4 regions of the Brevibacillus humidisoli genome follow, and region 3 is predicted to be linked to each of the others. Evidence: riboswitches for the same ligand, from Rfam matches in the RefSeq annotation. Region 3 holds a riboswitch; each other region holds the start of a gene.
The links. A riboswitch is a leader RNA that binds a small molecule or an ion and turns the genes downstream of it on or off. The one in region 3 is predicted to bind S-adenosylmethionine.
Positions count from the first base shown of each region.

Region 1: it holds a riboswitch for S-adenosylmethionine, as region 3 does, so the genes downstream of both, metH (methionine synthase) here and LOK74_RS15280 (MetQ/NlpA family ABC transporter substrate-binding protein) in region 3, are expected to answer to the same signal.
Region 2: it holds a riboswitch for S-adenosylmethionine, as region 3 does, so the genes downstream of both, LOK74_RS17695 (PTS sugar transporter subunit IIA) here and LOK74_RS15280 (MetQ/NlpA family ABC transporter substrate-binding protein) in region 3, are expected to answer to the same signal.
Region 4: it holds a riboswitch for S-adenosylmethionine, as region 3 does, so the genes downstream of both, LOK74_RS14810 (pyridoxal phosphate-dependent aminotransferase) here and LOK74_RS15280 (MetQ/NlpA family ABC transporter substrate-binding protein) in region 3, are expected to answer to the same signal.

Region 1 is NZ_CP087263.1:2,270,780-2,278,665, reverse strand. It holds gene LOK74_RS11340 (hypothetical protein) at 1-54, shown strand, start outside; gene LOK74_RS11335 (deoxyribonuclease IV) at 264-1,118, shown strand; gene LOK74_RS11330 (GbsR/MarR family transcriptional regulator) at 1,205-1,714, shown strand; gene LOK74_RS11325 (AbrB/MazE/SpoVT family DNA-binding domain-containing protein) at 1,898-2,149, shown strand; gene argS (arginine--tRNA ligase) at 2,250-3,962, opposite strand; gene LOK74_RS11315 (hypothetical protein) at 4,141-4,638, opposite strand; gene LOK74_RS11310 (YjcZ family sporulation protein) at 4,758-4,862, opposite strand; SAM riboswitch class I at 5,045-5,142, shown strand; gene metH (methionine synthase) at 5,249-7,886, shown strand, end outside.
Region 2 is NZ_CP087263.1:3,617,109-3,624,994, reverse strand. It holds gene LOK74_RS17710 (proline dehydrogenase family protein) at 1-193, shown strand, start outside; gene LOK74_RS17705 (SAP domain-containing protein) at 277-966, shown strand; gene LOK74_RS17700 (SDR family oxidoreductase) at 1,006-1,896, shown strand; SAM riboswitch class I at 2,226-2,334, shown strand; gene LOK74_RS17695 (PTS sugar transporter subunit IIA) at 2,501-2,974, shown strand; gene LOK74_RS17690 (PTS sugar transporter subunit IIB) at 3,025-3,327, shown strand; gene LOK74_RS17685 (PTS galactitol transporter subunit IIC) at 3,356-4,747, shown strand; gene LOK74_RS17680 (L-fuculose-phosphate aldolase) at 5,027-5,674, shown strand; gene istB (IS21-like element helper ATPase IstB) at 6,663-7,442, opposite strand; gene istA (IS21 family transposase) at 7,439-7,886, opposite strand, start outside.
Region 3 is NZ_CP087263.1:3,102,720-3,110,605, forward strand. It holds gene LOK74_RS15260 (U32 family peptidase) at 1-1,905, shown strand, start outside; gene LOK74_RS15265 (DUF1128 domain-containing protein) at 1,922-2,152, shown strand; gene LOK74_RS15270 (ECF transporter S component) at 2,583-3,167, opposite strand; gene LOK74_RS15275 (YbjQ family protein) at 3,325-3,642, shown strand; SAM riboswitch class I at 3,780-3,882, shown strand; gene LOK74_RS15280 (MetQ/NlpA family ABC transporter substrate-binding protein) at 4,054-4,878, shown strand; gene LOK74_RS15285 (methionine ABC transporter ATP-binding protein) at 4,915-5,952, shown strand; gene LOK74_RS15290 (methionine ABC transporter permease) at 5,949-6,614, shown strand; gene LOK74_RS15295 (FAD-binding oxidoreductase) at 6,645-7,886, shown strand, end outside.
Region 4 is NZ_CP087263.1:2,994,603-3,002,488, forward strand. It holds gene LOK74_RS14795 (IMEF encapsulin system ferritin-like cargo protein) at 1-353, shown strand, start outside; gene LOK74_RS14800 (family 1 encapsulin nanocompartment shell protein) at 452-1,300, shown strand; gene LOK74_RS14805 (hypothetical protein) at 1,453-1,923, opposite strand; gene LOK74_RS14810 (pyridoxal phosphate-dependent aminotransferase) at 2,284-3,465, opposite strand; SAM riboswitch class I at 3,542-3,652, opposite strand; gene LOK74_RS14815 (efflux RND transporter periplasmic adaptor subunit) at 3,743-4,978, opposite strand; gene LOK74_RS14820 (efflux RND transporter permease subunit) at 4,975-7,886, opposite strand, start outside.

The DNA.
Region 1 (7,886 bases), 830 kb from region 3:
CGTGTTTATCTCAGCAAGCAGGAAATCCAGGCGCTGAAACTATTGTTGCATTGAGTGATCAAAGCACCATAATGGCCGACCAATATACGCGGCTCATCTTGTTTGTACATCTGTTGATTTATGTAAACCACCTAGTGGTCATACATAACTGATCTCATCCCGCAGTGAAAGCACTCTTCCCCATGAAATGATGTTTTACAAGAAGGGTACGCTAAAGACTGAGATGATGCATGGGAAGGTCTTTCCAGGGAGGTGCAGGCAGAATGCAAATCGGCTGTCACGTCAGTATCCGGCATGGGTACCTGGGAGCGGCTCAGGCCGCACTCGCTGTCAGTGCCGGAGCGTTTCAATACTTCCCCAAGAACCCCCGGAGTCTGGCTGTCAAACGGTTTAACCGGCAGGATGCGGCAGCCTGTCGCCAATACTGCGAGGAGCATGGGATAATATCCGTGGCTCATACGCCGTATCCGACCAATCTGTCGGTCGACGATCGTCAATTGTACGAACAGACCGTGGCCTCGGTGCGAAACGATCTGGAGATTGCCGATGCCTGCGGTTCTCTCGGAGTAGTGGTCCACTTCGGCAAATACAAGGGAACGGCAACTGATCCGTTGTTTGGCTACCGGGCGATGATTGAGATGCTTGACGAGATTCTTGCCGATTGGGAGGGGAAGGCTCTGCTGCTGCTGGAGAACAACGCCGGCCAAGGTGGGAAGATGGGGACTACTTTTGAAGAACTGACGCAGGTTCGCAGTTTGATCCGGCTGCCGCAGAAAGTGGGGTTTTGCCTCGACACCTGCCATTTGTTTGCCAGCGGTGTATGGAATGGAGAGAATCAGGACGAGATGCTCAGCCGGGCGGGGGAACTGGGCTACGTAGATCATCTCAAAGTGATCCATTTAAACGACTCGCAGTACCCAAGCGGATCACACCGAGATCGTCATGCCTCCATCGGTCGTGGACAGATAGGTGAAAACGCCATCCGCGCTTTGCTTACCGCTCCTCCATTGGCGGATTTGCCGGTGATCCTGGAAACTCCTGTTCCGGACGGAGGTTCCCACCGTGACGAGATCCAATACGTGAAAGAACTAATTGCGAGGGGGAATGATGCAGGTTAATTGATTGCTATGATCGTCCTATGCTAAAATTAACATGCTTAACAACATCGTTAACGTTGGTCTGACACGTTTTTGGAGGCGATCACTTGGAGTCTGTACTTCATCAACTGGAACGAAAACTGAGTGACGAATGGGAGCGATCTGGTGAACTTGGCGGGAACAGCGCCTTACACGCCCGCTTGCTCGCCTTGTTGTTTTTTTCGGCCCGCCCACTGAGCCTGCAGGAAATGGCGGAGCACCTAGGCGTGACGAAGGCGGCTGTCAGCGTCAGAATTCGCGCTCTCGAGGAACAAGGCTTCTGTCACAAGAGTTCCAACATCAGCGATCGCCGGGATTATTACTATTTGGTAGAGGACCTCGGGATGGCGATGCTCACTTGCAACCTGGAAAACATGTACAGGTTTTCTGCGTTTCTCAAGCGGCTGCTCGAGGAGTGGCCAGCCGACTACCCGACCGAGGAGCAAGAGGCGTACGCGAAGGCGAAGCGCCGTTTGATCGAGATGAACGCATTTTATGACCTGTTGTTTGAGCGGTTGGACGGCCTGGAGGAAGAGTGGAAGAGACGAAAACAGGAACTGTCACAGCAGCATGGCTAGGTAGTAGACGTTTTTGCGGGAGTTTTCCTGCAGTTCCGTCATCTGTCCCATTCGTATCGAAAGAGCCGAGTGGCCCCTAAGAGGTTACCAATGCGCTTGCACATAAAACAAGTGCTTCGATCAACCATCATCCGCATGGATAAACAAACCTTTTCATAGTGATGCAGATGTAGGAGGATAACGATGAAAGCAACCGGGATAGTACGCAGAGTCGATGAATTGGGAAGAGTAGTGCTTCCCAAAGAATTGCGAGATGTTTTTAACATAGAGATTCGGGACTCTCTGGAGATTTACGTCCAGGACGACAAGATTATTTTGAAGAAGTACGAGCCTGCTTGTGTTTTTTGTGGTGATGCCGGGGATATTGTTCATTTCAAAGGAAAGTTGATTTGCTCGAATTGTATTTCGGAGATTGGTGCAAGCGTAACCGCTTAACTGGCAAATCGCAAGAATCGGTGCAATCGATGTCGTGAAAATGGATAGTAAAAAAGGTGGCCGCGGCCACCTTTTTTTATGACTAAAATTTGGGAGCAAATTACATCTCTTCCGGCGCAGCCAGACCGAGCAGGCGAAGCCCTTCTCGCAGAACAGTGACGACGGCGGACACCAGGTGAAGCCGTGAATGCTTGATCTGCTCATCCTCAGCCAGAATGCGTACATTGGCGTAGTACTTGTTGAAAGCTTGCGCCAGGTCAACCACGTACTTGCCCACTTGAGACGGATCGAACTGCTCGCGGGCACGATCGACCACATCAGGGAAGGCGTTGAGCAGGGTGACCACAGTCCAGGCTTCCGAACTGTCCAGTGCTCCTTCTGCGATGTCCGGCGTATCTGCCCGATAGCCGCCTTTGCGCAGCAAGGAGCAGGCGCGGGCGTGGGTATACTGGACGTACGGGCCTGTCTCGCCTTCAAAGGTGAGCATCTCTTCCCAGGAGAAGTTGACGTCGTTGAGACGGAAGTTCTTCAGATCGTGGAAGATGACCGCGCCAACACCTACTTGACGAGCCACTTCTTCCTTGTTCGCCAGCTGCGGATTTTTCTCATCGATCACCTTGCCGACGTCCTCGATGGCCTGTGCCAGCACTTCCTCCAGCAGGACGACCTGCCCTTTGCGCGTCGACATCTTCTTGCCATCCTTGAGCATCATGCCAAACGGTACGTGATACATCTCTTTGGCCCACTCGTAGCCCATCTTTTCCAGCACGCGGAACAGTTGTTGGAAGTGCAGACGCTGCTCATTGCCGACCACGTAGACCGCTTTGGCAAAGTCGTACGTCTCATGGCGGTACAGAGCGGCGGCCAGATCCCGAGTAGCGTAGAGGGTGGCGCCGTCCGACTTCTTGATCAGACAGGGAGGCATCTCGTATTCATCCAGGTTGACCACCAGCGCACCATTAGACTCCACCAACAGATCTTTTTCCTCAAGCAGCCGTACGACCCGATCCATCTTGTCGTTGTAAAAAGCTTCTCCGTGCGTAGAGTCAAACGATACACCGAGCAGTTTATAAATCTTCATGAATTCCTTTAGCGATTCGTCACGGAACCACTGCCACAATTGCCTTGCTTCTTCATCGCCGTCTTCCAGGCGCTTGAACCATTCCCGCCCTTGTTCTTCCAGCGATTCATCTTTTTCCGCTTCTTCGTGGAACTTGATGTAGAGCGACAGCAGTTCCTTGATCGGCTTCGCTCTTACTTTCTCTTCGTCTCCCCACCGTTTGTAGGCGACGATCAGCTTGCCAAACTGGGTACCCCAGTCACCGAGATGGTTGATGCGAACAGGACGGTAGCCGTGTTTTTCCAAAATGTTGGCAATCGCATTGCCGATCACGGTAGAGCGGAGGTGGCCCATGGAGAACGGCTTGGCGATGTTGGGGGAAGACAAGTCGATCGGTACGTTGCGCCCTTGGCCGATGCTGCGATTGCCGTAGGATGAACCTTCTTTCGCTATCGTCCCGATCACCTCGGCCGTTACCAACGAACGGTTGAGGAAGACGTTCATGTATGGTCCGACTGCTTCTACTTTGTCAAGGTAGTCGCTTTTGACCAATCCGGCCAGTTCTGCGGCTATCTGTGGAGGTGCTTTGCGCAGCACTTTTGCCAATTGGAAACACGGAAAGGCGATATCGCCCATCTGCGGATTGGGCGGTGTTTCCAGCATCTCCTCCAGCTTTTCCAGGGAAAAGTCGGCAATCTCCAACTTCTGCAGCGCAGCATGAAGGCTTGTTGCCACTTGCTGTTTGTAACTCACTACTTTCTACCATCCTTTCTTGGCTACGAGAAAAACCTCCCGCCTCCGCAAAACGAAGAGACGAGAGGTGGATTGGTTTGCTCTCGTGATGTCAGCTATGTAGCATGAGACAAATGCGGTTGATCTGCTTTATTATAGCGAACAAGCAAGGGAGTTGCAACTCTCCCTCGCTTGTGGCTTACTCGGATGAATCACTTTCGTTGGAATGCCGCTTCTCGATCTCTGCCAATTGGGAGAACAGCTTTTTGGTCAATGCTTCCTTGTCATCTGCCTGCTTCCACTCCCGTTTGTAGCGAAGCAAGGCATCCAGCATCTCCCGTTCTGCCTCCTGTTCCCTTTCTCGGTCGAAGTTTTCGCTGGGATCAAACGGGAGGATACGATCATCCGTACCTGTCCGATAATAGAGACGCTTCCAGTGCTCGGGATACTCATACGGCTGTTCTCCCAGCACGATTGCCAGTACGTCATCGGATGCGAGTGGCAGGAAGTATCGGTAATCGTCGCGACGCCCGCCTTCGGACAGGTTGATGTGGTAGAAGGAATACATCAGATAATGACGCTCCGTACCTCGTTCCTTGACCACTTGATAGGTCTCGAAGTCGGTTTGTTTCAACGACTGTACGACTTCCAGGCTGTCCAGGAATGTTTGTCTGTCCATTGTGTCGGGGAGGGACATCTTCTCTACTCCTTTTTGGCTGATGGTTCTGCTTTTACCATCAGCATAACCGTCACGAGGGGCATGGTCAACCTGAGACGGGAAAGAGCCTGAGTCTGCGTCAGGCTCTTTCCGCAACATTAGCAGTCTTTTGATTCCCCTACGATGACGAGCAGGATGAACAGAACCAGCACCAGGGCAAAACAGTTGTTAAAGATCCCGCCGCTGCAGTATGACGTACTCATTTTGTTTCTTCATCCTCCTTTCCGGTATGCTTCAGTTTATACATGAACACCTATCTTGTTGTGGGCGTTTGACCATAACCACGAAAAAAGGCTGCAATCTGCAATCCTAGGGAGATTTTGCTATTGACGGCTCTCGCATTTAGATGGTAACATACGGAAAAAGAAAAGATTATGGATGTATTCTCTTATCCAGAGAGGTGGAGGGACTGGCCCTATGAAACCTCGGCAACCGAACATCAGGTGCCAATTCCAGCAAAGCGGACGCTTTGAAAGATAAGAGAGGATTGATCATAGATGACATTCTGTCGAAGAATCCTCTTCTTATTTGCGTAAGAAGAGGATTTTTTTATTCGTCTACGAGCCAAGTCTCATGAAAAGGAGTAGAGATGGTGAAACCGACACGATTTACGGAACAACTACAGCGAAAGATCCTGGTCCTTGATGGAGCGATGGGGACCATGCTTCAGCAGGCCAATCTCAGCGCGGCCGACTTCGGTGGAGAGGAATACGAGGGGTGCAATGAGTTGTTAAACCTGACTCGTCCTGACGTGATCCGGTACATCCACGAGAAGTATCTGGAAGCGGGTGCCGATATCATCGAGACCAACACATTTGGCGCCACCAATGTGGTTCTCGCAGAATACGACGTGCAGGAGAAAGATATGGAGATCAATATCGCGGCTGCCAGGATTGCCCAGGAAGCGGCAGCAGCCTACTCAACGCCAGACTGGCCGCGCTTCGTCGCCGGTTCGATGGGACCGACGACCAAGACCCTCTCGCTGACTGGTGGTGTCACTTTTGAAGAGTTGGTCGAAGCGTATTGCCGACAGGCGAAGGGCTTGATCCTTGGAGGTGTTGACGTCCTCCTGTTGGAGACGGCGCAGGACACCTTAAACGTAAAGGCAGCAGGCATCGGGATTCGGCAGGCATTTGCCGAGTTGGAGCGGGAAGTGCCGGTGATGATCTCCGGTACAATCGAGCCGATGGGTACGACGCTGGCTGGTCAGAATATTGAGTCATTCTATATCTCCATCGAACACTTAAATCCGGTCACGATCGGGTTGAACTGCGCGACAGGGCCCGAGTTCATGCGTGATCATTTGCGTACGTTGTCACAGTTGGCGCAGTGTGGCGTCAGTTGTTACCCCAATGCCGGACTGCCCGATGAGGACGGACACTATCATGAATCGCCGCAGGGATTGGCCGCCAAAATGGCTGCCTTCGCTGAACGCGGCTGGTTGAATGTCGCTGGCGGCTGCTGTGGAACGACTCCCGAACATATCCGCGCGCTGTCAGAGGCATTAAAGGGATACAAACCGCGTGGTCAGGCTGCCCCGCATCTCAGCGCTGTCTCCGGTATCGATGTGGTGTATGTGGAGGAAGACAATCGGCCGCTGTTGGTTGGAGAGCGTACCAATGTTATCGGCTCGCGAAAGTTCCGCCAGCTGATAGCGGACGGCAAGTACGAAGAAGCGTCTGATATTGCGCGTGCCCAAGTGAAGCGCGGGGCCCAGATCATCGACATCTGTCTGGCCGACCCCGACCGGGACGAATACGCCGATATGGAGCAGTTCCTGCAATACGCGGTAAAAAAAGTAAAAGCTCCGCTGATGCTGGACTCGACTGACGCCAAGGTATTGGAGCTAGGGCTGAAGCATTCACAAGGGAAAGCGATTATCAACTCGATCAACCTGGAGGATGGAGAGGAGCGCTTTGCCCAGGTGGTCCCGCTGATCCACACATACGGTGCGGCAGTCGTAGTGGGGACGATCGACGAACAGGGGATGGCGGTTACCCGGGAGCGAAAACTGGAGGTCGCCAAACGCTCCTACGACCTGTTGGTCAATCGCTACGGGGTTCATCCACAGGATATCATCTTTGATCCGCTGGTCTTTCCGGTGGGTACAGGGGATGAGCAGTACATCGGTTCTGCACTGGAGACAGTTGAGGGGATCCGCTTGATCAAACAGGCGATGCCGGAGTGCAAGACAATCCTCGGCGTCAGCAACGTGTCATTTGGGCTGCCGCCGGCCGGTCGGGAGGTGCTGAATGCCGTCTACCTCTACCATACGACGCGAGCTGGATTGGATTACGCGATTGTCAACACGGAAAAGCTGGAACGATACGCATCGATTCCAGAGGACGAGCGTAGGCTGGCGGAAGCCCTGCTGTTTGAGACCAATGATCAGACATTGGCCTCCTTTACCGAGTTTTACCGACAGAAAAAGCAGACGGTGAAAGTGGAGACCTCTACGCTGAGCCTAGAAGAGCGGTTGGCCCGCTATGTGGTAGAAGGCTCAAAAGACGGGTTGATTCCTGATTTGGAAGAAGCGCTCAAGAAGTATGCGCCACTAGAGATCATCAATGGTCCGCTGATGGCCGGGATGGAAGAAGTGGGGCGTTTGTTTAACGACAATCAACTGATTGTTGCCGAAGTGCTGCAGAGTGCGGAAGTGATGAAGGCGTCTGTTGCCTTTCTGGAACCGTTTATGGAAAAGACGGAGAGTTCGTCAAAAGGCAAAATCCTCTTGGCCACCGTAAAAGGGGATGTGCACGATATCGGGAAAAACCTGGTGGAAATCATCCTCGGAAACAACGGTTACGAAGTCGTCAACCTGGGGATCAAGGTACCGCCGGAACAGTTGATTGCCGCCTGTCGCAGAGAACAGCCCGACTTGATTGGTTTGTCCGGACTGCTGGTGAAGTCGGCCCAGCAGATGGTGATCACCGCTCAAGATCTGCGAACGGCAGGGGTCGATGTCCCGCTGATGGTGGGTGGAGCGGCACTGACTCGCAAGTTTACGCAGACGCGGATCGCCCCGGAGTACAGTGGTGTGGTCGTCTACGCCAAAGATGCGATGGACGGACTGGAGCTGGCCAACAAGCTGCAGGACCCGCAGGCTCGGTCCCAATTGCAGCAGGCGATCCAGGAGGAGCAGGAAAAAGCGGCTGCGCAGGCAAGTGGAGGGGCAGCTCCGGGGAAAACGACTGCATCGATCAAGCGTTCTCCGATCAACCGGACCG
Region 2 (7,886 bases), 510 kb from region 3:
GATGCTGTACGGCATTCAGCCGGAGTTGAGCAAGCAGCTGCGAGAAAAGGGCGTGAAGCTGCGAATTTATCTCACGTACGGCACCGAGTGGTATCTGTATCTGTGCCATCGCTTGGCGGAGCACCCCCCCAATCTGTTTGTGGCCTTGGCAGACATGCAGGATCCGACTCGGACAGCAGAGATTCCCTATTGAAACAGGACAGGGGAGAAGAGGCTTGTCCGGCCTGCCCGCTGCCGGGATATAATGGGGACAAAAGAGAAAACGGAGGGAAGATGATGAGCATACAGCGTCCCCCATTTGCCCCCGACATGTCGGGGGAAGAGTTTCGCGCTCACTATTGGTACAAGGATGAACTGGCTGCCATCTGCAGGCAGAACGGGCTCTCCTCGTCCGGCACCAAAGCGGAGCTGGAGGAGAGAATTGTCCATCTGCTAATAGGAGAAACCGTCCACAACCAGCGGGCAAAGACAACCCAGCAGCGGCGGAAGCAGCGATCCGGCCCGATTACATTACAGACCCGGCTGATTCCGGAAGGGTTTCGGTTTAATCAAGAAGCGAGGGCTTTTTTTCAAGAATATTACGGGGTAAACAAGTTCTCGTTCACCAAGGAGATGGCTGCCGCTCTGCGGGACGCAGAGAAGCGGAATGACCAAGAGATGACGGTGGCTGATCTGATTGCGGTGTACGATAGCAGCCGCCAGAAGAATCACACCAAGGCCAATCCGCCTACTGCTGAGGACAAGACCTATCAGTGGAACGGCTTCGTAAAAGAGTTCCACGCCGATCCGCAGTCGAAGCAGTGGAAAAACAAGCTGGAAATCGCCGCCTTCCTCTGGCGGAAGGTACGGGATCGAAAAGGAGAGAAGCGGTACACGCCTGCTTTGCTGGAGGAGTTTAAGGATGAGATTGAGCAGTTTGCCAAGCCTGCCTCGGGAGGTAGCACAGATCAACGGATGCCGGAATAGAGTACAGGGAAAATACCCAAAAGGGAGGCTTAACCGGTTATGTATCCGTATCTAGGCTGGGTCAGGCAATGTGAAAACGTGCCGATCACATTTCCTCCCCAGCATCAGGACCGTCATCCGGGCATCGAAGCCATCATGGTGCCAAGACCCCTCTCGGACAACCCGCGTTATCAGGGAAGCGGGAAGCTGCAGGATAAAGTGGCGATCATTACCGGCGGGGACAGCGGGATTGGGCGGGCGGTGGCGATTGCGTTTGCCAAAGAAGGGGCTGACTCCGTGCTGGTCTACTACGATGAGCATGTGGATGCCACCGAGACCAGGCAGCGGGTGGAGCAGTATGGCCGCCGTTGTTTATTGATCGCCGGCGACATCCGGGATGAGCGGCTCTCCCAGTACACCGCACAGCAGACCCTGGAGACCTTCGGAAAGATCGACACGCTCGTCAACAATGTGGCGGTCCAATACCCTCAGGAGAGCATTCTGGACATCTCCGCCGAGCAGTTGCGAACGACATTTGAAGTGAACATCTTTTCATTCTTTTACATGACCAAGGCGGTGCTTCCTTATCTGCAGCCGAGAAGTACGATCATCAATACTGCTTCCGTCACCGCGTATGAAGGAAATACACAATTGCTCGACTACTCTACTACGCAAGGGGCTGTCGTCACGTTTACCCGTTCCTTGTCCGGCTCTCTCGTATCACAAGGGATTCGCGTGAATGGCGTGGCGCCGGGCCCGATCTGGACGCCCCTGATCCCCTCCAGTTTTTCCGCACAGCAGGTAGCGACCTTTGGCACGGAGACGCCGATGAAGCGTGCTGGACAGCCTTACGAGCTTGCTCCGGCCTATGTCTACCTGGCCTCTGAAGATTCCTCCTACGTGACGGGGCAGATCATCCACGTAAATGGCGGCACGATGACCAGCTCGTAGGGCGGGGCAGCTGAGCAGATTCACCGACTGGCTCAAGGATCGGAACTACCGACTGGTTCACAGATCGGGAACTACCGACTGGTTCACAGACCGAGAACTGGCTCACATACCGGGAACTGGCTCACATACCGGCACTACTGACTGACCCACGTACCGATACTACTGACCAGCTAGGTGCTGATACTGCTGGCAAGCTAGGTGCCGATGCTGCCGACCAGCAGACGTTGCGGCAACTGCTGATGCCGGTCGACAAAAAATCAGTTGACACAATTCGACAAGCAGGCTAGAATGAGTTCAATGTTACAACCGTATAAATAGTTTGCAATCTTTTCTTATCGAGAGAGGTTGAGGGACTGACCCGATGAAACCTCGGCAACCGGGCGCTTCGCCAGCGGTGCCAACTTCAGAGTGAATGTGTAATCATTCCGAAGATGAGAAGAATTGCTATCAATCCTGAACCGGATGACAGCCCTTCTCTCTTTTGTGAGTGAAGGGCTTTTTTGATGCGCGGGGGTGAGGAGGGCAGCGGCTGCGGCATTCGTATACAAACAAAACATAGTTATCCCATCGAGAAAATAGGGGTTGCACAAGGAGTGAAATGGTTGTGAGTACGTTTGATGAAGATTTGATCCTGCTGGGGGCGGAAGCGGAGCAGGCGGAGGATATCCTGAGCCGATTGGCCGCTCTGCTGCACAGCAGGGGGTATGTGAAGGACAGCTTCCGGGACGCAGTCGTGGAGCGGGAGAAGCTGCATCCGACCGGACTTCCCAGCGAAGGCGTCTATGTCGCCATCCCGCACGCTGATCCGGTTCACGTCAACCAGTCGGCGATAGCGGTTGCGACCCTGAAGGAACCAGTCTCTTTTTCCATGATGGGCAGCCCTGACGTTACCGTAGGCGTAAAGATCGTCGTCATGCTGGCGATCCACAAGCCGGAGGAACATCTGCAGCTGTTGCGCAACTTCATGAAGCTGTTTCAGGACAAAGAGCTGCTGCTGGGGATCAGCGAGGCCACGACCAGACAACGCGTGTACGAGCTGTTAGGCGGCGTCGTAAGCGCACAGACGGTGACCAAATAAGGACCATTGCCAAACGCAGGAAGATTACCAATAAGGATGGAGGAACGAAGATGAAAACAACGTTTAACGTATTGACGGTGTGTGGCTCGGGGACAGTCAGCTCCACGATGGTGGCCGAGAAGTTGAAAGAAGCGCTGGCCGAGAAGGGCTACAAGATCACCACGACGGAAGTGAAACCGCAGCAGGTGGAAAGTTACGCCGAGATGGGCAGCTATGACTTCATCGCCTACACCACCCCTGTACCGGAGAATCTAAGCATTCCCGCTATCAACGCCGTGGGATTCCTGACCGGTTTTGACGAGGAAGGGTTTTTGGAAGAAGTACTTAAAGTGATTGAGCAAATCAACGCATAACAGTTGAATACACCAAGGAGGAACCACCATGTTTTTGGAAACACTGAAGCAGATTTTTGACACGTTTGGCGCACAGATCTTCGTGCCGTTTATCATCTTCATCGTCGCCCTCTTTTTGAAGGTGCAGGTGAAAAAAGCGTTTTTCGCCGCGCTCTACGCCGGGATCGGTCTGCAAGGATTCACCCTGCTGTTGAATGCCTTTATCCCTGTTATTATGCCGGTTGTTCAGCAGATGGTAGAGAGCACTGGCGTGAAGCTGCCCGTCTTTGACATCGGCTGGCAGGCTACCGCCGTCGTCGCCTACTCAACCGAAGTGGGAATGATCTTCCTCGGTCTGGGAATCCTGCTGCAAATCGTGCTGTTCCTCGCTCGTTGGACCAACATCTTCCAACCAGGGGACCTGTGGAACAACTATTCGTACATGGTATGGGGTTCGATGATCTACCTGATCACCGACAGCATGGCACTGGCGATTGGCTGCATGATCGTATTGAACTTATACAGTCTTTTGTTCTCTGAAATGATTGCCAGACGCTGGTCTACTTACTTCAATTATCCTAACTGTACGATTGTCCAGCTCCACCACGTGGGGACTGTGCCGTTCGGAATCGGGATGAACTGGATTCTGGACAAGCTGGGTGCAGGCAAGATCAACCTCAGCCCCAGCGATTTGCAGAAAAAGCTCGGCTTCCTCGGGGAACCGATCGCGCTCGGTCTGCTGCTCGGCTTGTTCCTCGGCATCATGGGGAACCTGAAAGAACTGGGCACGCTTGCCTCCTGGGGCGAAATCGCTACTGTCGGTGTGGCTACTGCTGCTGTGATGGCGATTTTCCCGAAAGTATCCGGTATCTTTGCGCAAGCCTTCCTGCCGCTGACAGAGGCAGCCAAGAAAAAAGGAAAGCAGGGCAGCAAGTCCCGCGAGTGGTACCTCGGGGTTAACGACGCGGCCGGCTATGGTGAGGCTGCTACGCTGATCTCCGGTATCACGCTAATCCCGATCATGGTGCTGATGGCCCTGATCCTGCCTGGCAACGAAGTACTGCCTGTCGTTGACCTGATCGCGCTGCCATTCATGGTACAGGGATTGGTTGCGATCATGAACGGAAACATCTTTAAGGTGCTGGTCTCCGGGACGATCTGGTTCAGCCTGGGACTCTATCTGGCTACTTATACCGCACCGATCTTTACCCAGGTCGCGACAGAGGTAGGGGTAAGCATCCCTACCGGCGTGCTGCTGATCACCAGCTTTGGTATCCTGACCAAACCGATCGCTGGCCTGATCTTCCTCGCCTTCCTCTCCCAGTCGTGGCTGCTGATCGGCTTGGTGATTGCGATTTACGCGGTCTCGTACTTCTTGTTCAAGAAGAAGAAAGAAGCGTTCTACAGCTATATGGAGAATATGAACTCTCGCGCGGCGTAAAGCGTGTCGCGAGTGGAGAAACGTGCGATGGTTGTAAAGCGTGTTAAGATGTAAAGGCATGTTAAGATGCAAAGCGTGTGTAGGATGGAAAGCGTGTTATAATGAATAGGAAAGAATTGGGTAAAGAGACGGGGCTTGGGTCCCCGTCTTTGCCGTTTGTGGTGAAGTCTGTTTCGCGGGGCATCTCGGGGCATGGCAACGCGGGTGGCCAAACAAGGATCGCCAGAGGCATTGTGGGATATTTTTATCTGAAACATTTTTTATATAGGAGGGAAAGACATGCTATTGCAACACGAACGGGAACAGATCGTCGAGTACGGGAAAAAACTGGTCACCCATGGATTGACCAAAGGAAGAGGCGGCAATCTCAGTATCTACAACCCCGAACAGCAGTTGATGGCAATCAGTCCGAGCGGAGTGGACTATTTTGAGACCAAACCGGAAGACGTCGTCGTGCTCGATCTGCAGGGTAATGTGGTCGACGGTGAGCGGGAACCCTCCAGCGAGTATCCGATGCACAGCATCTTTTATCGGCACCGCTCTGATATCAAGGCGGTTGTGCATACGCACTCCGTCTATGCTACGACTATCGCCTGTCTCAACTGGACGCTGCCTGCTGTGCATTACTTGGTTGCCTTTGCCGGGCCAGATGTGAGATGTGCACCGTATGCTACTTACGGGACGGAAGAGTTGGCTGAACACGTGCTGGAAGGGATGCGGGATCGGAAAGCGGTGCTGTTGGCCAACCATGGGCTGATCGCTGGAGCGGATACGTTGGCGAGGGCGTTTTACATCGCGGAGGAAGTGGAATTTTGTGCGGAGGTGTATTATCGGAGTAAAAGTGTGGGGGAACCGGTGATTTTGCCGCGTGGGGAGATTGAGTTGGTGATGGAGAAGATGAAGGGGTATGGGGTGAATAAGGAGTAGTAGTGTTGTGGATGGTTGGTGGATGGCGGTAGCGACGTTGCTGTGGTGAGGGTAAAGCAAAAATATGGTGGTTATTGTCGTTGATCTCCAATAGGGTAGAAAACCTGGGGGATTGACGACAATCGTTTTTTCGCGATGAGCTTAGTGAGATAAGGGAAAGGTGACGTAGCAGGGAAAGTCTGGTATCGTTTTGAAACGTGGTGTATTTTTTAAGAAAGGCTATTTTTGTAGGGGATTTTGGGGTTTGTATCGTACCTATGAGGATTGAATACCGGCATGACGGCTAACTCGTTGGTGTCTTATATTGTGTTTGTATCGTACCTATGAGGATTGAATACCAGGATTAAGTTGGTTGATGACAAAGGTACGTATAACGTTTGTATCGTACCTATGAGGATTGAATACGTAGATAATGAATTGAGAACAAATGTTCGATAAGGGTTTGTATCGTACCTATGAGGATTGAATACAGTAAAGGAGTTACTAGTCAAGGGGCGCCGTAGCTGCCCCAGTGCACTTTTGAGGGGCCTCGCAAGGTTATCCTTGGCTCTAGCCTCTCTTTTATTTTGTCGTGTAAGAAATCAAGGAGTTTTAGCTTGGGGATAGACCAGCTATTGGAAGCATACTGGGGCGCGGACAGAATTTGTCGACGTTGAATGCGCAAACCCCAACATTAGAAACGAAGTACTCGGAAACGCTGTCTCGTTCGAAAAAAAGCTAGGTGGTTGAAAAAAGGGTTACTATCGAAGTGGAAAGCAAGAATGAATGGGCTACCATTATTTCTCAGTTTATCGAAATGGACTGGGGCTAATCAATGCACCTTCTATAATTTCGCTCGCGAAGTTAAGGGGTATTCTGTCATAAAAGGATTTATTGTCAACTGCAAATGAAAATTCCCCATTATCTGCACTTGAATTTTCCCCATATTAGGCAATAGGTTTGTTTGAATAATGCCCCCCGAGGGGGGCTGGCGGCGGGAAAATTCCGTTCATTCGGTTTTATCTTCAATTGTCTCTGGTCGAAAGAAACCAGCTTTTTTCTTCTCCTTTATGCGATAACTTTCTCCTTTAATGTTGATGGTGTGGGAGTGATGCAATAATCGATCAAGGATGGCGGTGGCAAGTACCGTATCTCCAAATATCTCTCCCCACGAACCATAAGACTTGTTCGAGGTAAGAATAATCGAACCAGATTCATAACGCTCCGAAACGATTTGAAAGAAAAAATGAGCTGCCGTTTCATCCATCTTGCGATAGCCGATTTCATCAATGATCAGTACATTCGGCTTAATAAAAGCCCGCATTTTTTGTTTGATACTATTGTTTTGATGGGCAATCTGAAGTGTCTGAACCAAATCGTGAGCAGTTGTAAAGTAAACTGTCAAACCTTGCTTAATGGCTTCCAGAGCCAATGCAACAGACAAGTGGGTCTTTCCGACTCCTGGCGGACCCAGCAAAATGAGATTCTCCTGTTGGTGCACAAACCGGAGGGTTGCCAAATCACGAATCCGTCTTTCATCTACGGAAGGCTGGAAACTGAAATCGAATTGCTCTAATGTTTTATGGTAGGGTAAATGAGCCAATCGTGTCTTCATTCGAATAAATCGATCCCTCTTGGCCTTGATTTCCTCTTGCAAAAGCTTGTCCAAGAACTCCAAATACGATATATTCTGAGCAGCAGCTTCTTCTGCGTGGTGGTGAATAATTTCCGGGATTCGTACCCATCCCATTTGCGAAAAGGCTTCTTCTAAACGGGACTGGAGCATCATTGTACGATCACCTCCTCGTCAGCAAACTGCTCGTAGACTGATAAATCACGTTCCACCACTTCAGGGCTTGGATTTGAAACCAGACGCGGCATAGGTTGGGGAGCCTTCACGCGACTTTGGGTTTGAATCCCCTCGAAGTGTTTTTTATTGGTTACGACTTGTTTGGAACGAACTGCTTTTTGATGTTCAGCGATAATCGTGTTGCCCTGATAGATCCGGATATGACCATTCTGGAGATCTTGTACCTGTACCGTATGACCAATATAGGTATAGGGTACAGAATACCTGCTTCCTCCGTAAGAAACGAGCAAATCGTTGGATACTCTTCGAGTATGCCGTTCTACTTCTTCGAACGGAACCGGGTTAAGCGGCTTCAACTGTTCATGTTTCCATCGATCTACCGGCTTTTCATGTGTGGTGCCGTGAATCCGTACATTGGCTACC
Region 3 (7,886 bases):
GAGTGTGCACAGGCCTGCAGACTGCCCTACGATCTGATTGTGGATGGCACAAAGAAAGAGATGGGCAATGTCGCCTACCTGCTTTCTCCGAAAGATCTGGCCGCGATCGAGCTCGTGCCGGAACTGATCGAGGCCGGCGTCACTTCCTTCAAGATCGAAGGCAGGTTGAAATCTCCCGAGTATGTAGCCAATGTGGTCAGCAAGTACCGGGCAGCGATCGACCGCTACTTTTTCAGCGATCACCGTTCGCCGGATGAGACCGAGCTGCGCGAACTGCAGCAAAGCTTCTCGCGCGGGTTCACCCCTGGCTTTTTGCTGGGTACGAACAACAAAACACTGCTGGACGGAACGTTTCCAAAAAGCCGGGGGGTTTATCTGGGGACAGTCAAGCAAGTGCTCAAGCAGGCAGTGCTGGTCGAACTGTGCGCACCACTGAAGCGCGGAGACGGGATTGTCTTTGATGCCGGGGACCCGACACAACAGGAAGAAGGCGGCCGCGTCTACGATATCATCAAGCGCGGTCGCAAGGTAGAAGGAGAGGTCGCAGACGGCGTGTACGAAATCGTGATGGGACGGCGCGACGTCGATCTGCGGCGGGTCCACGCTGGGGATCGGGTATGGAAGACAAACGACCCCGAGTTGGACAAGAGGCTTCGCAAGTCCTTTGAAACCGAGAAGCCATACCATACCTTCCCGCTTTCTGTACATGTGTCGGGCCGGGCAGGGGAAGCTCTTGCAACAACTTGGGTGGACCGGTTGGCAAATCACGCGGTGACCGTTCACTCTGCAATGCCGCTGGAGGCGGCTCACAAGCGTCCTCTGGTTGTAGCCCTCCTGCATGAACAATTCAGCCGATTGGGCGGAACAGTATTCGAGTTGGCCCCACACGATCTCACCCTGCAACTGGAAGGCGAGGTGATCGTACCGGTCAGCGAATTGAACCGGATGCGGCGAGAGGCCGTCGAACAGCTAACCGTTCTGCGCCAACAGCCCCCGCGGTACCAAAAGCGAGTCATCGATCCGTACGCGGATGTGCCGCAGCCGACCAAAGGGAAGCAGCCGCAGTTGACCGCCTTGTGCCGTTCACTCGAACAGGTGGAAGCTGCTGCCCAAACGGATGTTGATATGCTGTACGCCGACTTTGAGTTTGTCAAACAGTATCCGCAGGCCGTCCAATTGGCCCATCGATACGGAAAGCGGATCGCGCTGGCTACGATGCGCATCCACATGCCGGACGAAAATGGAGTTCTGGCCCTGATCGCCAAAAGCAAACCGGATGCCATCCTCATCCGCAACACCGGGGCACTCTATTATTATCTGGCACGACAAGATGAGCATCCGATCCCGCTGATCGGAGACTTTTCGCTCAACATTGCCAACCATAAGACCGTCAACCTGTTTTTAGAGACTGGTATGGAACGAGTAACGGCATCATACGACTTAAACATCCAGCAAATGATGGACCTCTTGGCCCATACCGATCCATCCCGGATGGAAGTGGTGATTCATCAGCACATGCCGATGTTTCACACCGAACACTGTGTCTATTGCACATTCCTAAGCGACGGTACCGACCACACCAACTGCGGAACACCTTGTGAGCAGTCGCGGATCTCGCTGCAGGATCGGGTCGGCTTCTCCCACCCGGTTCGAGTGGACACTGGCTGCCGCAACACCGTATACAATGCCATCGACCAGTCTGGTGCCGAATATCTGACAGAGTTTATCAAGTATGGAGTGGGCAGCTATCGGATTGAATTCCTAGAAGAAGAAGCTGATCGCGTACAGGAAGTGATTAGCCTGTACCGCCAGGCGATGCGCGGACAGGTAAGCGGCACCCATGTATGGCGGACGCTGAATGCGATCAACCAACTGGGCGTCACCCGCGGCCAATTAACCAAGTAAAGGGGGAATCTGTGCAATGGCTGATCTGAAAGAAGCCACCCAGGAAAACCTGCGTTTTGTACTGGAAGGGATCAAAGGAAAACTAAACATGGTCAATGCATCTGTGATGCGGCCGGAAGACTTTGACCTCTCCAGCTATGAAGATCTATTGTACCTGTACAATATGGTGCAGAAAAAACAATCGTTCAGCATTAATGAAATGACAGCGATCGTCGAAGAGCTGGGCAGCATGAGAAAGCAATCGTAAAAGGATTGTAAGCGCCGGACCGCTATGGTTCGGCGCTTTTCTCTCTTTCTTCATCCAAACATTTTGTCTTCTATAGAGAAAAAAATAAAAATCGTCCTGGCCGCGTAAGGAATCGCTCGTTTTTTTTCGTCTATCTCCCAGTAACGTCAAGGAGGGGCACATGGATAAATCAGGAAAAAGATCTGTTTGAATATCCTTGGTGAGATCAAAGTTGAACAAAAGAGATTCTATCGGCTAGAAGAAGGACAGGACACGCACCGTATCAAAAATTTGTGGCCAAAGGTGCAGCTATTTGGATCGGACTGTAGATAGAGAGATTTCCGTGCGGTACATGGAAGGAGTTTGTGATAAGAGATCCAGATGGATATGTGATCGGATTCGGGCCAGCTCAAAAGCGGAGATGCCTATATCTCCATCTCCTCCCCCCATCTCAATCACAATCCCCATCTTCACACGGTACGACGGAAGAGATTTGAATGCGTTTCCACACCACATATCCATACAGGAGCGGGATGCCCAATACGCTGCTGAGCAGTACATTGGATGTGGCTGGCGTAACCGCCCACCCGAAAATCGCCTCCTGAAACGGAGTCTCAGACACCATCACATCAAGCAGCGCCGCAAGCGTAAGTCCTGTATAGTTGCCGGCTGCTGCCAGCACAACAAACATCACCAGGTGCATGCCCAGCATCTGGCCCTGTCTAGGCTGATATCCGGGAACGACATACAGCAGCCCGGTAATAAAACCGATGATGCCGTTGGCGACACTCCAGTGCCACCAGATATCCTGAAGAAGCAGATCCACTCCCATATTCCCCAGAAAGCCGACGAAAAAACCGGTTACCGGCCCAAATATTGCAGCAGTAACGGCCAATATCGCGATAGCAGGTCGAAAGTGGGCAGTATCTCCTACTTCGATGCCTGCTGTTGCATAAGACAGAAAGGCATACAAGACGGATGCGGCTGTAATGACCAACCACCTGTATCGCCAATCGACACGTCGCTCGTTGAACACAAGATTCCCTCCTGTTCGGACTAGCTACCAGTATATTCCCAAAACCAGTACAGATCAAACTACTGCAAACCATTTTACCATTCTGAAACTTTTCCCTGTGGTTGTTCGTAGTCTCTATAGTAAACAATAAACCGAGTACGGATAAGGAGGAACACGAATGATCATAACGACTACCAGCACACTGCAAGGAAAAGAGATCGTGGAGTACTACGGCGTGGTTAGCGGAGAGGTAATCATGGGGGCCAATGTGGTACGTGATTTTCTCGCCGGTATCACAGATATTATCGGAGGACGCAGCGGAGCATACGAAAGCAAGCTGAATGAAGGGCGGGAACTGGCCCTTCAGGAGATGTCCGAGAAAGCCAGACGACTCGGGGCCAATGCCGTCATCGGAGTCGATCTCGATTTCGAAACACTGCGCGAAGGCATGATGATTGTCGTCGCTACGGGAACGGCGGTTCGAGTCAAGGAGTAATCGTCAACGAGCAGGCTCCCTCTTTTCCTAGAGGGAGTTCGTTCGTTGTAAATACCGGTAATGTTTGACAAGCTTTTTTTGTTACAGTATAATCCAACTAATCAGATAGGAATTCTGACCAACCATATAACGAAAATCTCTTATGAAGAGAGGTGGAGGGACTTGGCCCAATGAAACCTCGGCAACCTAATTGTTTAATTGTGGTGCCAAATCCAGCGGAACTGCTCCGGGAGATAAGAGAGGAATGGTAGACCTGAATTGAATCTGGCTTCCACCTCTTCCTTCGGAAGAGGTTTTTTCATGGAAAGGAGCGGATGACCCCCATCGATGTAATACTGTGGCACAAGAAAACGGAGTCCAGACTGATGCGCACATGTTCTGCACCATAGAAAAAAGGAGAGAAATCAAAATATGAAAAAGAGTTTATTAGCAGCTATCCTGCTCATAATGGCTACATTGGTTTCAGCATGCGGCGGCAAAGAAGAAGCGGCCCAAACAGGCGGACAATCCGCCGAGCAGCAAGTGATCAAAGTAGGTGTGACCGGGGGACCGCATGAAGAGATTCTGAACAAGGTGAAAGAGGTAGCGAAAGCGGAAGGTTTGGAAGTAGAGGTCGTCGTATTCAACGACTACGTCCTGCCGAACCAGGCTCTTGACAAAGGAAACATTGACCTCAACAGTTTTCAGACGATTCCGTTTCTCGAAAAATTTAACCAAGACCATAAAACCAACATCGTGGTAATCGGCAAAACTGTCACCTTCCCGATGGGGCTATACTCCACCAAGTATAAAAGCGTAGAGGAGATCCCTGAAGGGGGAATCGTCGGGATTCAAAATGATCCGACCAACCGTGCGCGAGCACTGCTGCTCTATCAGTCAGCCGGTCTGATCACATTAAAAGAGGGTGTCGGCGATCAGGCCACACCGCAAGATATCACCGATAATCCGAAAAACCTGGAGTTCAAGGAGCTGGAAGCACCGTTTCTCGCTCGCTCACTCAACAATCTTGATGCAGCCAGCATCAATACCAACTTCGCCATGGAAGCCGGGTACAATCCAACGAAAGATTCGATCTTTGCAGAAGGCGGAGACTCCCCCTATGTAAATGTTCTGGCTGTGAACGAATCAGAGAAGGAGAACCCTACCTACAAAAAACTGGTGGAAATCTACCGTTCCGAAGAAGTGAAGAAGTTTATCGAAGAACACTTTGCAGGAGCAGTGCTCCCCTCCTGGTAGGGAAACACATCTTTGAACAGCGAGGAGCCCCGATCCATGATACAGCTTACCGATATACACAAGACGTACAGAGTTGGAAACAAGCAGATAGATGCGTTGAAAGGCGTCAGCGTACAAATCAAAAAAGGAGAAATTTTCGGCGTAATCGGCTTTAGCGGAGCAGGCAAGAGCACCCTGCTCCGTACGATCAACTTGCTCGAAAAGCCTACCAGTGGAACAGTCGCCGTCAACGGCCGGGACATGCTGGCGCTAAAAGAGAAAGAGCTGCGCAATGCCCGCAAAAAAATAGGCATCATCTTTCAACATTTCAACTTGCTCTCTTCCTACAACGTGTTTGACAACGTCGCCGAGATTTTGCGGATGAACCGCGTGCGCAAAGACGTGATCGATAAAAAGGTGGCCGATCTGCTGCGTCTCGTAGGGCTGGAGGACAAAGCCAACGCATATCCGGCACAGCTTTCTGGCGGGCAGAAACAACGCGTCGGCATCGCCCGAGCTCTCGCTATGGACCCCGAGATCCTGTTGTGCGATGAGGCAACCTCTGCTCTCGACCCACAGACGACCGATTCGATTCTGGAGCTTCTGCTCGATATCAATCGAAGATTTAACTTGACGATTGTGCTGATCACCCATGAGATGCAGGTGATCAAAAAAATCTGCGATCGCGTAGCGATCATGGAAAACGGTGTGATCATCGAGCAAGGCAGTGTGATCGATGTTTTTAGCAGTCCGAAGCAACAGACCACACGCAACTTCATCCGGACGATCTTTGACGACGAAGTCCCGGCCGACATGATGGCCAAGATCAAGCATACCGGTCCCGCTGCCAAAGTGCTGCGAGTCGCCTTCCGCGGCGATGCGGCCTTGGACCCGGTGTTGGGAACGTTGACGGCTCGCTACCCGGTCACCACGAACCTGTTGTACGGCTCCATTACCTCCATCAAAGGTACAGCGCTGGGCATCCTGCTGCTGCATATATCCGGAGAGGAGAACGATGTGGAGGAAGCAATCGCTTACCTTCGCAAGTCCGTCTACAGTGTCGATCTAGTCCCGCAAGAGGAGGTGGCAGGATGATCGAACGTCTGCAGGAAATGCTGCCCTTGTTCGGGCAATCGCTACAGGAAACAGTGATCATGGTGGGGATTTCGCTGTTTATCGCTACCTTGATCGGCATCCCGCTGGGAGTGCTGCTGGTGATCACCCGGCCCGGCCATCTTGCGCCAAGCGCATTGATTTTCCATACCCTGAATACAATCATTAACGTGATTCGTTCGCTCCCGTTTATTATTTTAATGGTGGCGATCATTCCGTTTACAGAGTTGATCGTCGGCACGTCAATCGGTATCGAAGGGGCGATTGTCCCACTCATCGTCTATACCGCCCCATATATCTCCCGCTTGATGGAAACGGCACTGCTGGAGGTGGACCGCGGGGTGGTTGAGGCCTATCAGGCCATGGGTGCATCTCGCTCGCAGATCATCTTCCGCATCATGATTCGTGAAGCGAGACCTGGTATCGTCTTGTGTCTGACCATTGCCACCATCGGTTTGATCGGTGCAACCGCCATGGCGGGTGCGGTGGGTGCCGGCGGCTTGGGCGACCTTGCTTTGCGCTACGGGTATCAGCAGTGGGATATTGAGGTGATGATCGCCACGGTGATCATCCTGATCTGTCTCGTACAATTGATCCAATCATTGGGAAACTGGGCTGCCCGCAAGTTAAAAAAGAGCGCGTAATCCTGTTATCGCGCACGGGAGGCATACAACATGAGGCTAAATCAAGCCAGTCTGCTTCGCGACATCAGACGCTTGACCGCAGACGAACGGGCGACAGAGACCGAATCGATCCTGCTGCAGCACAGCAAGGACGAATCGCATCACAACCCTGTACTGCCTGATATCGTGGTCTTTCCCGTCTCAACAAAAGAGGTGTCCGCCATCCTCCAATACGCCACCGAACACCACATCCCTGTGGTTCCCTTTGGAGCAGGCTCCAGCCTGGAAGGGCACTGCGTCCCGCTCAAGGGCGGCATCTCGATCGACTTCCAATACATGAACGAGATTCTGGAGATTCGTCCCGAAGATTTTCTTGTCCGCGTACAGCCTGGAGTGACCCGCACTCAGCTAAACCAGGCGTTAAAGAAATACGGACTGTTTTTTCCCGTTGATCCAGGTGCTGCTGCAACCCTCGGCGGAATGGCAGCAACCAACGCCAGCGGAACGACTAGCGTCCGCTATGGGATCATGCGCGACCAGGTTCGTGACTTGGAAGTGGTCCTGGCCGACGGCAGCGTGATTCACACTGGTGGATTGGCCGCAAAATCCTCTTCCGGCTACCACTTAACCAGTCTGTTTGTCGGTTCGGAAGGGACGCTGGGGGTGTTTACCGAGATTACGCTGCGCGTGTACGGCATCCCGGAAGCGATCGTCGCAGGAAGAGCGGCGTTTCCAACAGTACAAGCGGCGGTAGACGGGGCGATTTCGCTGCTGTCTGCCGGCATCTCGGTTGCCCGGGTGGAACTAGTCGACAGTCATTCCATTCGACAAGTGAACAAACACAGTGAGACGAACTATCCTGAACAGCCTACCTTGTTTTTGGAGTTCCACGGCAGCGAGATGTCAATCAAGCACGATGTGACATTTGCGCGGGAGTTGCTTGAGGCAAACGGCTGCGAAGAGTTTTTGGTGGAATCCGATTCACAGCAGCGCGCCAAGCTGTGGGAAGCCCGCCACAATCTGGCCTACGCCTATAAACACGGCAATCCGGGCAAGGAGATGATGTTGACTGATGTCTGCCTACCTCTCTCCCAATTAAGTGAGGCGATTGTATACGCCAGAGAGATAATCGAGGCGACAGGCCTTGTCGGAGGCGTACTTGGCCATGTCGGAGATGGGAACTTCCACTCTGTCCTGATGTTTGACACACAGAATCCGGACGAAGTGGCCAAAGTGAAAGAGGTAAACGAAAAGATCGTCGAATACGCCCTGGCAAAAGGGGGCACTTGCACG
Region 4 (7,886 bases), 110 kb from region 3:
TTAATCTGGAACGATTCGGCCTGCACAACTTCCGTGAACACCTGGAACTTGCCATGTACGAATTCACAGGTGAAGAAGATCGTGAATGGCTCAGTCAAATGCGCGACAATACCCAAGCTGACTATCTGACGGTAAAAGAGGTGATGGCTGGGTTGACCGAGAGAGTTGCAGATGTGAAAGTGGGCAATCTGGTTGATCACGATGAAGGACACAGTATTCATCAGGTAGACCATCTCCAGGCATCGGCTGGTGCGCTCAAAGATACCGGGAGCCATTCATCACCTCAACAGGTGGTAGAGGTATCCAAACCAGGCAAAAAAGGTTTGACCGTAGGCAGTCTGCGACTTACATAGCTAAGTTAGGGCAGCGAGTGGATTTCTTGATGGCACTGCTGGTGACTGCTCAAACGTTGCACATGGAAAAACCGTACAATGACCACAGGAGGAAAAGTATGGACAAGCTGCGAAAATTTCCGGACTCTCCCCTTTCCAAAGAAGAGTGGGAGCAACTGGACGAAGCTGTTATTGAAATGGCGCGCCGTCAATTGGTCGGTCGTCGTTTTATCGATATTTACGGACCACTAGGCGAGGGAGTTCAAACGGTAACAAACGATATCTACGAAGAGTCCCGCTTCGGCAACCTGAGTCTGCGCGGGGAATCGCTGGAACTGACCCAGCCGAGCCGCAGAGTCAGTCTGACGATTCCGATTCTCTACAAGGATTTTATGCTCTACTGGCGTGACGTCTCACAAGCTCGTACCTTGGGGATGCCGCTTGATCTCAGTGCAGCGGTCAACGCTGCAGCCGGCTCCGCCTTGATGGAGGATGATTTGATCCTCAACGGTTCTGATCCGTTTGAGCTGCCGGGTCTCATGAACGTCAAAGGACGGCTGACGCACATCAAAAGCGATTGGATGGAATCGGGCAACGCCTTTGCCGATATCGTGGAAGCCCGCAACAAATTGTTGAAGATGGGCCACAGCGGCCCCTATGCCTTGGTCGTATCGCCAGAGCTGTACTCGCTGCTGCACAGAGTCCACAAAGGGACCAATGTACTGGAGATCGAGCACGTGCGCAGCCTGGTCACAGACGGGGTATACCAATCACCCGTCATTAAGGGTAAGGCAGGCGTACTGGTTGCCACCGGCCGTCACAATCTCGATCTGGCCATCGCTGAAGATTTTGACACGGCCTTCCTCGGCGACGAGCAGATGAACCACCTGTTCCGTGTATACGAGTGCGTGGTTCTGCGAATTAAGCGCCCCAGTGCGATTTGTACGTTGGAGGAAGCAGAGGGCTAATCACGGCAGGCTAATGACGTCGTGTTAATCACGGCAGTTAGTTTTGAACTTAGCTCAGTGGGAATATCCTAACCGGTTATGGAATGAAAACAAGCGGCACGCCTTTCACGGCTTGCCGCTTGTTTATGTACCACTTTTTATGAAAAGAAGCGCTAAGCGATCCGTACGACCTTTGTTTGCTCCCCGGATGGGAGGAATGGCAGATCAACGTGCTCTCTTGCCTGCTCCAGTCCCACATCCTGAACCAGTATCTGCACCTCTTCCTGAAACGGAGGCGTACAACTACCCTCGTTCAACTCACACAGACGCTTAAGATGACGCAGGCGCTCTGCCAGCTTTTGTTCCCGCATCCACTCGTTTTGCAGCTCGCATACATTCACGTGCCTGGCATCGGCGATCATGCCAATCTCGTTGACGTGTACGATCAAGCGCTGCCCCTCTTCGGTGACAAAGCCGATCGAACAAAACTGGGAAGCTGCCATTTCCAAACGCGTAATCACCGCATTCCGGTACTCCTCTCCGGAACGAAGGCGAAGCATGCCAGCCTCTACCGCACCGCCCACTTTTCGCTCATTGGCAATCACCGTATACATATCTGTGTAACCGTCGATCTGGTACCGCATAACGCCCTCCTGTGTACAGCGAAGATCAGTTCACATGATCAAGCGAAATGATACTCATTATCATTATCTGCAACCATCGTATAATGAAAATCATTATCTGTCAATATCAAGCTCACAGCAAGGAGTGTTGTTTCTGCATGAGTTTATCGTTAGTTTATCCAGACATACTCTTTTCTAACAAACCTCTTTTGGCTCTCGTTTACCCTATGCAGTTGCCCAGCAAAAGGTGAAAAATCGTCAAGACTCGACCCAATTTTCCGAATTTACTGTTTTCACGTGAAACAAAAAGTCAACCAAGTACCTGATTGACCTGATCATATGAAAATGCCCAGCAAGCCACAAGCGCTGCTGGACACCCTCCTATCGTCCTGCTGAAAACAGTTCCAATCTGGCGATTCGCTGGACAGCCTCGACCAATCGCTGCTCCGATGTCAACAATGCTACCCGAACGTAGTTTTCACCATGCTCACCGAATCCAATGCCCGGTGCTACCACAACGTGTGCCTTTTCCAGCAGCAGATCAGCAAACGCGGCTGACCCCATCTTGTCCGGCACCGGCAGCCAGGCAAAGAAAGAACCTTGCGAAGGCGACGCCTGCCAGCCGATCTGTCGCAAGCTGTCAAACAACGCATTGCGACGACTTTCATAGGTTTCGACCAGTTGGCGTACGCACTCCTGTGTATCGGTCATCGCCCGTACTGCCGCCATCTGTACAGCACCAAACAAACTGACAAAATAGTGATCCTGGAGCAGGTTCATCATGCGAACCAACTCCCGGTTGCCAACCATTGCACCGACACGCCATCCTGCCATGTTGTAAGTTTTGGACAGTGTGTAGAACTCCACCCCTACCTCTTTGGCGCCAGGGGTCTGCAGAAAGCTAACCGGCTTCTTGCCGTCGTAACTGATCGCACCATAGGCGAAATCGTGACATACGACGATCTCATGGCGCCGTGCAAAGCGGACTGTTTCCTCGAAAAACTGGATAGGGGCAGTAACCGCAGTTGGATTGTTCGGGTAGTTGAGGAACATCAATCTTGCCCTCTCCAGATCTGCCGGCGTCAGCTCACCGTAGCCGGGGAGAAACTGGTTCTCTTCCCGCAGCGGCATCATCACCATGCGCCCGCCGGATATTGCCACGCCCGACCAGTAGTCTGGATATCCCGGATCGGGCACCAATGCCACATCACCGGGGTCAAGCAACACCTGACAAATCTCGACAAGCCCGGTTTTGCTCCCAAACAAGATGGCGACCTCTTCTTCCGGATCGAGATCCACATCGAATTCCTGCTTGTACCAGTGGGCAACTGCTTCTTTCAGTTCCCGTCTGCCCTGGAACGGCGGATACTTGTGATGCATGGGATCGGCAGCCTGTCTCTGCAATTCTTCCACAATATGCGGGGGAGTCGGCAAGTCAGGATTCCCCTGCCCGAGGTTGATAATGTCATGCCCTTCCGCTATTACCTTGTTTACTTTGGCCACAAGAGTAGAAAAGAATTGCGTGGGTAGTTGATTCATGATGGAAGCGGGTCTGATGCGCATCGTCTGTCCTTCCTTTCAAGCCAAAGAATAAACCCCTTCTTCCATACAGAAGAAGGGGTATGCATCTGCCAGCACAGCCTTATCTGTCAGGAAGTACTCCTGCTGGATTTGGCACAGCATCTCGCTTGTGGGCGAGACCCGCTGCCGGGCTTCATAGGGCCAGTCCCTCCGCCTCTCTCGATAAGTGATCGACTTGTCAGATCGTTCTGTTTTCGATCTTTTTCTATACTAGCGGGGGGTTGCAGCAATGTCAATCCCCCCGTTTACAGCTGTTTGCTTACTTGTCGGTCTGCTGGATCTTGACCTTGGCGCCATCCTTCAGCATCGTCTGACCTTTTACGACTACTTGATCACCTTTATTCAAGCCGCTCAGGATCTCGATCTTGTCGCTTGACTCGGCCCCAGTGGTTACTTCCACCTGCTTGGCCTGATCACCTTCTACAATGTACGCATAACGCTTGCCATCCTGATCGAACACAGCCGTTCTCGATACAACCAGTGTCTTGGCATTCTCGGTGCCATCGCTCAGCTGCACATTTGCGACCATGTCAGACTTTAATTCACCTGTTGGATTGGGGATCGAGATTTCTACCGGGTATCCCTTGACCTGTTGATCCATCACCGGGCTGATCGCCGTTACACTAGCTTCCAGTTCTTTATCCAAAGCCGGCAGGTGAACCGTCACCTTGGAGCCAACCTGAAGCGTTGTAATCTCCTGTTCGGAAACGTTCACCTTGACCAGCAGCGGATCAGTGGTAACTAGCACGACTACCGGCATCTGTGGCGAGGCCATCTCTCCTACCGACCCTGAAACAGATGAGACTACGCCAGAGATAGGAGCCGTAACCGTTGAGTTGGCCAGTTGTTCCCTAGCGTTCTCCAGAGAGACTCGAGCCTGGTCAACCGAGGCTTGGGATACACCGATTCCCACTTGCTTCTGCGCTGCGTCGTAGGTAGCTTTTGCATTGTCATAGGCCGTTTGCGCATTGGTTACAGCCGATTTCGCCTGCTCATATTGCTGCTGAGAGATGGCACCCTGGCTGAATAACTGATTCATCCGTTGTTCATTCAGCTTCGCGTCTTTCAGCGCCTGCTCTGCCTGGGTCAGGCTGTTTTTAGCCTGCTCCACCCCTTGAGCGGAACTTGTATCGCTCTGCTTGAAGTTGGCCAATGCCAGCTTGTAAGCCGCTTCTGCCTGCTGCACGCTGTTCATCAGGTCCTGTTGATCCAGCTTGAACAGCACATCTCCCTGGCTCACTTTTTGTCCCAGTTCAACATTGAGTGTTTGAATCTTGCCGCTTACCTTAGGAGCGACCTGTACCGTCTTGCCTGGGGCAAGCGTGCCTGTCAAACCTGCTGCTACGCCAACCGATCCTTCGGTCAAACTCTCCACCTGTACCGGGATAGGCGCTTCTTCCTTCTGTTCCTCCACCGCAGTCGGTTGGGCACTACAGCCGGCTAACACCAATGTCAGCATCACAAAACTCGTCAGGTATTGTTTTACACGTCTCATATGTTTCCTCCTTCCAGACTCGGTCCGGCTTCTTCGGCGGCTGTTTTCAGGCCCCGGCGCTTGCGAAAGCGGAACCCACGAATCTTGCGTCCCCAATCGTCAAACAAGGTGTAGACGACCGGGATCAAGAACAGTGTGATCAATGTGGAAAAGCTGAGACCGAAAATGACGACGATCGCCATAGGAGCCATCGACTCATTCCCCGAACCGCCGCCAAACGCGAGCGGCATGATGGCAAGTACTGTCGTCAATGTTGTCATCAAGATTGGACGCAGACGCAGCGGCCCTGCTTGGAGAATGGCCTCGTTTCTCTCTTCTCCCCGTTTTCGAAGCGTGTTCACGTAGTCAATCAACACGATCGCGTTGTTCACGACAATCCCGATCAATAGAATATACCCGATCAAAGCTGGCACACTTAGCGGGTTTCCGGTCAACAACAGCCCGACCACGACGCCAATCAAGGTTGGCGGAATGGAGAACATGATGATGAACGGACTGAACAGGGATTCAAACTGGCTGGCCATCACCATGTAGACCAGAGCGATTGACAAGATGATCGCCAGTCCAAGGCTGCTAAAGGATTCAGCCATCTCTTGAGCATCCCCGCCCATTTCTACGATGTAGCCATCAGGCAAAGAAAGCTGATCCAGTTTCGCCCTGATTTCCATCGTGATCGAATTCAGATCCCGTCCGACAGTATCTCCGGTAATACTTACTTCCCGAGCCTGATCGGTACGGCTGATCATCTGCGGTACAGCCTCTTCCGTAATCGTGGCAACAGAGGAGAGAGGGACCTGCGCTCCGCTCGCCGTGGTGATACGCAGTTGATTGAGGAAGCTGATATCTTCCTGGAACGTCTCTGGCATCTTGACAACCACGTCAATCTCATCTTCACCTGTGCGATAGCGGGTGACCGTCTGTCCCTGGAATACCGTTCGCACGTTGGAGAGGATCTGCGACGTGCTCAAACCATAATGACTAGCTTGGTCTGCATCGATTTCAACCTGGTATTCCACCTGGGTTTCTTCCAATGAGGATGATACGTTGCGCATCCCAGGCACACTTTTTATCTCTTCCATCACGACGCTGCTGATATCCTTCAGGACGTCCAGATCATCACCACGCAAACTGATGCTCACCGGTGAGCCAGATGACGTACCCGATTGATCCACTTCTGATACGGTGATCTCAGCACCCGCTATGTTGGACAGCTGTTGCCGCAGATCTTCCACTACGTCAACCGTCTCTCGCGTACGGGCCTCTTTGTCGACAAGCGTCAGCTCCAACTGTGCCTGGTTGCTCATCGCATTGGCAACGATCGCAGGACCACCGCTGCTGCCCATCGAGATGTACAACTGCTCAAGCTCCGGCACTTCTTTAACAATCGCTTCTGCTTGCTGCACCACTTTTTCCGTCTCGGAGAGCACCGTACCGTTTGGCGTTTTGATCGAAACCGATATCTTGCCCTGGTCCATCCCCGGAATAAACTCGGCTCCTACCATCGGAGTCAATGCAATGGCTCCGATAAACAATACGATCGTCCCACCGATGACCGTTTTCCGGTGGGAAAGCGACCAGCGAAGCATCCGGCCGTAGAGTCGGCTCACTTTGCTAAACCACACGTTAAACCAGATGATCGGATTGAGGCCGCGGTAGCCTGCTTCGTAGATCGATTCATCCGGAACCCGCTTGAGCCAACGAGAACTGAGCATCGGAACCAAGGCCAGCGAGACAAACAGCGCTGCTACGTGCGAGTAGACAACGGCCAGTGCCATGGGACCAAACAGTTCGGAGGCCAATCCTTCGACGAAAACAATCGGCAGGAAGACGGAGATTTGCGCGAGAGCAGAAGCCATGACAGCCGTACCTACTTCTTGCGAGCCCAACTTGGCCGCTTCCAGCATACTTTTTCCTTCTTGTCGTAGGCGGTAGACGTTTTCTAGGATAACGACCGCAAAATCGACCAGAGACCCCAGTCCCAAGGTTAATCCGCCCAGCGAGATCATGTTGATCGTTTGTCCGGTAAAGTACATCAGACAGAAGGTGGTAATCACCGAGATCGGAATGACGATCGCGACGATCAACATAGAACGGAAGCTGTTCAAGAACAGAAGCAGGATCACAATGGAGAACAAACCACCAACCAGTGCATGCTCGGCAACCGTATAGATCGAATCTTTGATAAATACGGACGCATCCATAATCGTTGTCAGTTTCATGTTCTCAGGCAATTCTGCCTTCAGTTCCTGAAGGGCTTTATTTACTTCATCGGCCACTTCAACTGTGTTGCCGCCGGATGCCTTGGTGATGTTGAGCCCGACACTCGGCTGGCCGTCCAGTGTCGCCTTTTGTGTCACTTCTTTATACGTATCGTTGATCTCGGCGATGTTTTTCAACGGAATGGACCCACTGGCCACGCGAATCGGCGTATTGCCGATGGCCTGAACTGTACCGTACTCGCCTTCCACACGGATGTTCAGTTTTCCGTCGCCTTTCCGTACGGAACCGGCCGTACCGGAAACATTGGTGGAGGAAAGAGCCTGCTGCACCTGATCGATTGTGATCCCATATGCAGCGGTCTTGTTGGGGTCGAGCACAATCTCAATCACTCGGTCGCGTCCACCGGACACACCGACAGATGCTACCCCTTCCACTCGTTCCAGCCGTGGCTTGATCACGTCATCGGCGACTGATTTCAGCTTCACGATATCTTCTTCACCGGACAAGGCGAGGGTGAAGATAGGCATGCTGTTAGGATCCAGCTTCAAAATACGCGGTGCATTGGCCGAATCCGGCAGGGCACCTTTTACCAGGTCCACCTTGTCCCGAACATCTAGCAGTGCCTGATCCATATCAGTGCCCCAGTCGAACTGGATAATCACCTGTGAGGCTCCTTCTGCCGAATTGG